2 regions of the Roseateles sp. NT4 genome follow, and region 2 is predicted to be linked to the other one. Evidence: predicted binding sites of a transcription regulator. Region 2 holds the regulator's gene; the other holds the start of a gene.
What was found. The regulator FliA, encoded in region 2, starts transcription of late flagellar genes. The targets are predictions, from matches to a motif close to CTAAAGTTTNNNNNNNNNNNGCCGNTA.
Positions count from the first base shown of each region.

Region 1: a site for FliA is predicted at 1,577-1,603, ahead of ACS5PN_RS22565 (YjfB family protein). Genes of this name have one in related genera too.

Region 1 covers NZ_JBPZGZ010000003.1:776,938-780,326, forward strand. Annotated here, with positions in the region: gene ACS5PN_RS22550 (sterol desaturase family protein) at 1-17, opposite strand, end outside; gene ACS5PN_RS22555 (MipA/OmpV family protein) at 21-836, opposite strand; gene ACS5PN_RS22560 (DUF7482 domain-containing protein) at 968-1,471, opposite strand; gene ACS5PN_RS22565 (YjfB family protein) at 1,612-1,815, shown strand; gene ACS5PN_RS22570 (hypothetical protein) at 1,948-2,088, shown strand; gene ACS5PN_RS22575 (hypothetical protein) at 2,085-2,321, shown strand; tRNA gene ACS5PN_RS22580 (tRNA-Arg) at 2,345-2,419, opposite strand; gene ACS5PN_RS22585 (GFA family protein) at 2,520-2,867, shown strand; gene ACS5PN_RS22590 (PEP-CTERM sorting domain-containing protein) at 2,927-3,389, opposite strand, start outside.
Region 2 covers NZ_JBPZGZ010000003.1:651,305-654,693, forward strand. Annotated here, with positions in the region: gene flhF (flagellar biosynthesis protein FlhF) at 1-668, shown strand, start outside; gene ACS5PN_RS21935 (MinD/ParA family ATP-binding protein) at 668-1,450, shown strand; gene ACS5PN_RS21940 (RNA polymerase sigma factor FliA) at 1,468-2,181, shown strand; gene ACS5PN_RS21945 (methyl-accepting chemotaxis protein) at 2,233-3,389, shown strand, end outside.

The DNA.
Region 1 (3,389 bases), 130 kb from region 2:
AGCACGATCTCGGACATGCCTCAGAACTGGTGCCAGACGCTGACGATGAAGGATGGCTGGTCGCGGCTGTGAGTGAGGGGTGACTTGGCAGCCTGGCCGATGAGCCGCGTGTGCAGCCACTGGCCGTTGACCGACCAATGGTCCGAGAACTTGTGCTCGGCGCTCAGCGCGATGCTCCAGTCCTGCCAGCCGCTGTGGGGGTGGAACTCGGGCAGGCCGCTGGCCTGGGCCTCGCCAGGTCCGATGCCGAAGCTGCCACGCAGGTGGGCGGCGTTGGCATAGGTGGTGGCCAGGCTGATGGCCAGCAGGTCCTGGCCAACGGGGATGCCGCTGGTGGCTCCCAGCTCGAGCTGGTCACCGTTGTGGTGGCGGCCACTGCCCCAGGACAGGCCGGACTGCAGCAGCAGCTCGGGCGTGGCCTGCACATTGGCGAACAGCTGGGTGATCAGCCGCGAGCCGAGGCGATCAACGCCCGGTGGCGACTCGCGCCGCGAACGGCCCGACTGCGGCCACAGCCGTGCCCCCAGTTGCCAGTCCTTGGCGGCTTCGGTGCCCAGCAGCTGCCGCGCGGCGTTCCAGCCGATGCCGGTGTCGGTGGCCACGAAGACGCCGCTGGGGGACTCGTAGTCCAGGGCCGGCAGCAGGGTCTCGCGCTGGCGTGCACTGCCAGGCGCCCGCGGCCAGCCTCGCACCGACAGGCCGCCCGACCAGGTGGTCTCGGCCGGGGGCGCTTCCAGCAGCAGCAAGCTGCCGCCCGCGTGGGCCGCAAAGGAGATGCAGACCAGGCAGAGCGGGGCGCAGGAGCGGCGGAGGGCGTCGAGGCGGGTGAAAGGCATGGACAGGCCCTGTGCGTCGGGCCGGCAAGGCCGCGCCACTCTAGCCGCGAGGATCGCGGCCATCGGCGCCTGCTCAGGGCTTACAGCACCATGTCAGCCGCTGGCAAGTCTTGCGCAAGCTGGGCCAAGCATCAGCGTACGCCCTGCAGCGCGGCGCCGCGGGCCCGCACGACGGGCCAGTTCGCGACGATCCTGGTGCGGGTCAGCTCGACCTCGCCCTTTTCCTCGGCGGCCAGCACGGCCTCCTCGGAGGTCAACGTGTGCGGCGCGACGCCGGGCTTCCAGCGCACCATGGTCAGCACCCACAGCGGGCTGTAGCTCGCGTCGGCGTTGGCGCCGCCCACCGGCCGCGGGATGGAGGGCAGCACGGTGGCCTGCTCGTCATTGGGGAATTTGTAGGCCTTCTCGACCGGCATGCCGGGCTTGAGCGTGTCGGCCAGGGCGGGCACATAGTTGATGCCCTGCTTCTTGGCGATGCCGGGGTCGGAGATGTCGGTGCTGACGTAGTGCACGATCTCGCCCTCGAACCAGGCTTCCTTCAGCGGCAGGGTGACGACCTGGTCGGCGGCCAAGGCCGCGGCGGCAATGCCCAGCAGGCAGGCGGCGCCCAGGGCGCGGAGGGCAGGAGCGGGCATCGGGATTCCTCGGTGAAGCGAACCCACGATTCTTGCGATGCGGGTGGCCGAAGCAAGGTCAGACTGCGCGGCCGCGTCGACTTGCAGACGGATACAAACCCGGGTCTCAAGTCCTGAGCGGGCCTGCCGATACACGCGACATGAACATCGCCAACTCCACGGCCGTCAACACGGCCGTTACCCAGACCCAGGGCGAAACGGCCGATGCAGTCAACCTGCTGGTGCTGCGCAAGGCCCTGGATGTTCAACAGGACGGCGCCATGGCCCTGCTCAACGCGCTGCCGCAGCCGCCAGCGCTGGCCGCCGAAGGCGGCGTGGGGCGCCATCTGAACACCTACGCCTGATCCCGGGCGGCCTCCCTCTTTTGGGGGAGCTGGGGGGATGCTTCGTCACCCATCCCCCTTTGGCCCCACCAAGGGGCGATAGCCGCCTTGCGGCATGGCTTCGAGACTGGCTCCATCGAAACAGGAGCCACCATGACAGCCCCAACCGCTACCCCGCCCAGCCCCGACGCCTTGCAACCGGCGAGCGCCGCCATGACGCACATCACAGTGCCGGTGGCCGATGAAGAAGACGGGGAGGGTATCGAGCGCGACGCCGCTCGGACGGCCCTGTGAAGGCCAACAAGCCGGCGGGCTTTGCTGCGCTGCTGGAGAAGATGCCCAAGCGCTTTGTCGCAAGGTTCCGGCGCGTCGAAGAACGTGCTCAGCGCAAGCGTGAAGCCCAGGCCAAGCGGTTCGAGGAAGACTTCGGAAGCGCTGCTGCCGCCAAAGTGAAGAGCAGCAACCGGGAGGAGTGGCAGGACACGGTGGCCGCCCAGTTCAACCTCACGGTGGGAGACGACGAGTAGCGCCTGCCGGGCCTCGGCCGTGCTGGTCCCTCCGACAGGAATCGAACCTGTATCTGCCGCTTAGGAGGCGGCCGTTCTATCCATTGAACTACGGAGAGACTGCTGCTCGGCGTGTGGCCACGCCGTCGAGCGGCGCGCATTCTCTCATGGGGTCGCGAGGGCTTTCTGGCAGCATGCGGCACACAAGGAGACAGGGCCATGACGCATCACGGAAGCTGCCATTGCGGACGCATCAAGTTCGAGGTCGAGGTCGAGCCGGCCTCGGCGCTGTCTTGCAATTGCTCGATCTGCCAGCGCAAGGGTTCGCTGCTGTGGTTCGTGCCGCGCACGGCGCTGAAGCTGCTGACGCCGGATGAGAACGCCAGCAGCTATACCTTCAACCAACACGTCATCCGGCACCGCTTCTGCCCGACCTGCGGCATGCACCCCTATGGCGAGGGCAAGGGGCCGGACGGCTCGGCGATGGCGGCCATCAATATCCGCTGTCTGGAAGACATCGACCTGAAGGCCGTGACCATCACGGAGTTCGACGGTCGGTCGAAGTAGCGTCGAGCCGGCGAAAAAAAGCCCCGGCAGGGCCGGGGCTCAGAGGGGGTGAAGCTCGCTCAGGCGGCTTGCTTGCGGCGACGCAGGCCGGCAGCGGCCAGGCCCAGGCCGACCAGGGCCAGCGATGCCGGCTCGGGAACGGTGTTGGCGTTGACGTGAACGCGGTAGGCCAGCGATTCATTGCACGAATAGGCGCAGCCACCACCGATGTCGATGTCGGCCAGGCTCCATTGGCCGGCAACGCCTTGGTTCCAGTCGATCCAGGTGTACTGGGTGAACCAGGGCGTGGCCACGGCCACGTCGTGGGCCGGGGCGTTCTGGACGTAGGACACGTAGGCGCCGCTGGCCTCGTCGCGGTTGTTGCCGGTCACGTAGTCGACGTTGGCGCCGACGAACGAGAAGTTGTAGGCAGTCAGGCCGCCGATCTGGTCATAGATCGCCTTGGTCATGGCTTGCCAGCCATATGCTGCCTGCACGGAATAGTCGATGCCGCCGCCAGGCGTGGTGTGCTGGCTCCAGGGC
Region 2 (3,389 bases):
GTGGCGTGTTTGCGCTGATCGGCTCCACCGGCGTCGGCAAGACGACGACGACCGCCAAGCTGGCCGCCCACTTCGCCACCAAGTTCGGCGCCAGCCAGCTCGGCCTGATCACGCTGGACGCCTACCGCATCGGCGCCCACGAACAGCTGCGTGCCTACGGCCGCATCCTCGGCGTGCCCGTGCACACCGCCCACGACCGCGCCTCGCTGGACGACCTGCTGGACCTGCTGTCCAGCAAGAAGCTGGTCCTCATCGACACCGCCGGCATGGCCCAGCGCGACAGCCGCACGCAAGAGCTGCTGGAGATGCTGGCCCATCCCAGCATCAAGAAGCTGCTCGTCATCAATGCTGCCCAGCAGGGCGAGACCATCGAAGACGTCGTCAACGCCTGGAAGGGCGCCGCCTGCGAAGGCGTCGTGCTCAGCAAGATCGACGAAGCCGTGAAGCTGGCCCCGGCCCTGGACACCCTGATCCGCCACAAGCTCAAGGTGCTGGGCGTGGCCAACGGCCAGCGCGTGCCGGAAGACTGGCATCGCCTGCCCAGCGTGGCCCTGGTGCAGCGCGCGCTGAAGGGCGCCGCCTCGGGTGCCTGGCGCATGGACAACACCGACGTCAACCTCATCTTTGCCGGCGCGCCGCTGACCGAAGGCATGAGGGCTGTCCACTGATGATGGTCGACCAAGCCCATGGCCTGCGCCGCCTGTTCGCGGCGTCCAAGACCCGCTTCGTGCCGGTGGTCAGCAACCCGCGCGTGATGGGTGCCGGCGCTCTGCTCGAAGGCCTGTGCTCGGCCTTTGCCGAGCTGAATCTGCACACCCTGGTCGTCGATGCCGGCGAGCATTCGCCCAAGCCCTCCGAGCTGGCGGGCGTGGACCTCTCCAACTGCATCGAGCGCCTGTCGCCCAAGGTGTCCTACCTGGCCGCCCGCGGCCTGCCGCTGCGCCACATCAACGCCCATGGTTCGGCGGCCTCCTTCCTGGAAGCCGTGGCTGATGCCGCGCCGGATGCCGACGTCATCCTGCTGCATGCACCGGCGGCCGAACTGGCCCGCGTCGTGGCCCTGCGCGAGGTGCGCCCGCTGCTGCTGGCTGATACCGAGCCGGCCAGCGTGACGGAAGCCTATGCCGGCATGAAATGGCTCACACAACGGGCCGGCCTGATGGTCTACAGTCTGCTCATGGCCTGCCACCCTCAGCTGCGCGTGGCCACCCGCATCGCGCAACAGCTTCACTCCTGCGCCGACGGCTTCCTCGGCGCGGTGCTGCGCGACTGGGCCTGCCTGGACCCGAGAGCCTCCCAGAACGCACCGCTGACGCCTGAGTTGCGCCATCTCGCCCGCGAGCTGCTGCTCGCGGCGCCTCCCGGAGCGGCCGTCGACGCGGCCGCCTCCGACGCGACCCCGCTGCGCCCGGCGCGCAAGGTGTCTAACCCCCTCATCGCAGCGCATTGACTCCGCCGGGAGCTGATATGTACACGCCCAAAGGCCGCCTCGACAACAACACGCTGATCAAGCAGTACAGCCCGTTGGTCCGACGCCTGGCGCACCAGATGATTGCCAAGCTGCCGGCCAACGTGGAAGTCAACGACTTGATCCAGGTCGGGCTGATCGGCTTGAACGATGCGCTGTCGCGCTTCGATGCCGAGCAGGGCGTGCAGTTCGAGACCTTCGCCACCCAGCGCATCCGCGGCGCCATGCTCGACGAGCTGCGCGGCGGCGACTGGATGAGCCGCGGCACGCGCCGCCAGCAGCGCGAGATCGAGGTCGCCGTGCACAAGGTCGAGCAGCGTCTCGGCCGCGCGCCGCGCGAGGACGAGATCGCTGCCGAGATGGGCCTGCCGCTGGCCGAATACCAGGAACTGCTCGGCAAGGTGCGCGGCACCCAGCTGGTCTATCTGGAAGACATGTCCGGCGACGATGGCGACAACGACTACCTCGACCGCCACGTGGCCGACGAGAACGCCAACCCGGTCGCGATGCTGCAGGACCACCGCATGCGCGAGGCGCTGGTGGAAGCGATCAAAAACCTGCCCGAGCGCGAGCAGTTCGTCATGAGCATGTACTACGAGCACGACATGAATCTCAAGGAGATTGCGGCCGTGCTCAAGGTCACGGAGTCGCGCGTCTGCCAATTGCACAGTCAGTCGATTGCAAGGTTGCGCGTTAAGCTGCGGGACTGGTAATCCACGGGGCCACTTCTTGCCGAGCCCCGGCCAATAAAGCGGGGACAACGCATGTTCAAGTGGCCCAAGAGCGGTGGCTCGTCCACCGCCACACCTCGCGACGAGCCCTACCGGCGCGATGACAGCGCGGCATTGAACGTCGTCAAACGGCTGGCCCGCTCGATTTCCACGGTCGGCAAGGATGCCGCCGAAGTGCGTGGCGCCCTCGAGGACACCCAGCGCATCGTGCAGGCCCAGAGTCAGGCCATGCAGGCCCTGGCCCAGCAGCTCAACCAGATCGGCCAGGCCCAGGCCGCCATCGCCAATGCCACCGCCCAGAGCGCCGCCGCCGTGCAGCGCGCCCGCGGCGCGCTGGGCGTCGTCGGTGGCGAGGTCGTCGGCATGGCGTCCACGCTGGCCCAGGTGTCCGACGCGGCCGCCGAGATCACCAAGATTTCATTGCAGACCCGCCTGGTGGCTTTCAACGCCGCCGTCGAGGCCAAGCATGCCGGCGATGCCGGCCGCGGCTTTGCGGTCGTCGCCGAGGCTGTCAAGGCCCTGGCCGGCCAGGTCGAAGCCTCGTCCAAGGCCATCGTCAGCGCCATCTCCAGCCTGCAGGAGCGCATCGACCGTTTCAGCGCCGAGCTGACCGAGAACGCCGCCAAGCCCAGCCAAATCCACGCCGCCTTCCACGAGGTTGAGCAGGACGTGCAGCGCATCTCGGTGTCGGCCGGCGAGAGCGGCCAGCAGATGAGGCTGCTCAACGAGCAGGCCCATGAGCTGGAGCGCGAGGTGTCGGAGGCCTCGCACGGCCTCAAGGTCGCCTTCGACGGCAGTGACCGCTTCCTGCGCATGTCGGAGGAGCTGGTCGAGCAGATTGCCGAGAGCGGTGTCGAGGTCGACGACATGCCTTTCATCCGCGCCGCCCAGGCGGCCGCCGACGAGATTGCCGGCCTGCTCGAGGACGCGCTGAAGAGCGGCCAGATCAGTGCCGCCGACCTCTTCGACCAGAGCTACCGCCCCATCGAAGGTACGAACCCGCCGCAGCACACGACGCGCTTCTGCCAGCTGACGGACAAGCTCTTTCCAACCGTGCAGGAGAAGGCGCTGGCCTTCAGCGACAAGGTGGTGTTCTGCATCGCGGCCGATCGCAACGGCTATATCGCGACGCACAACCGCAAATACTGCCAGCCGCAGCGGCCGGGCGACACGGTCTGGAACACGGCCAA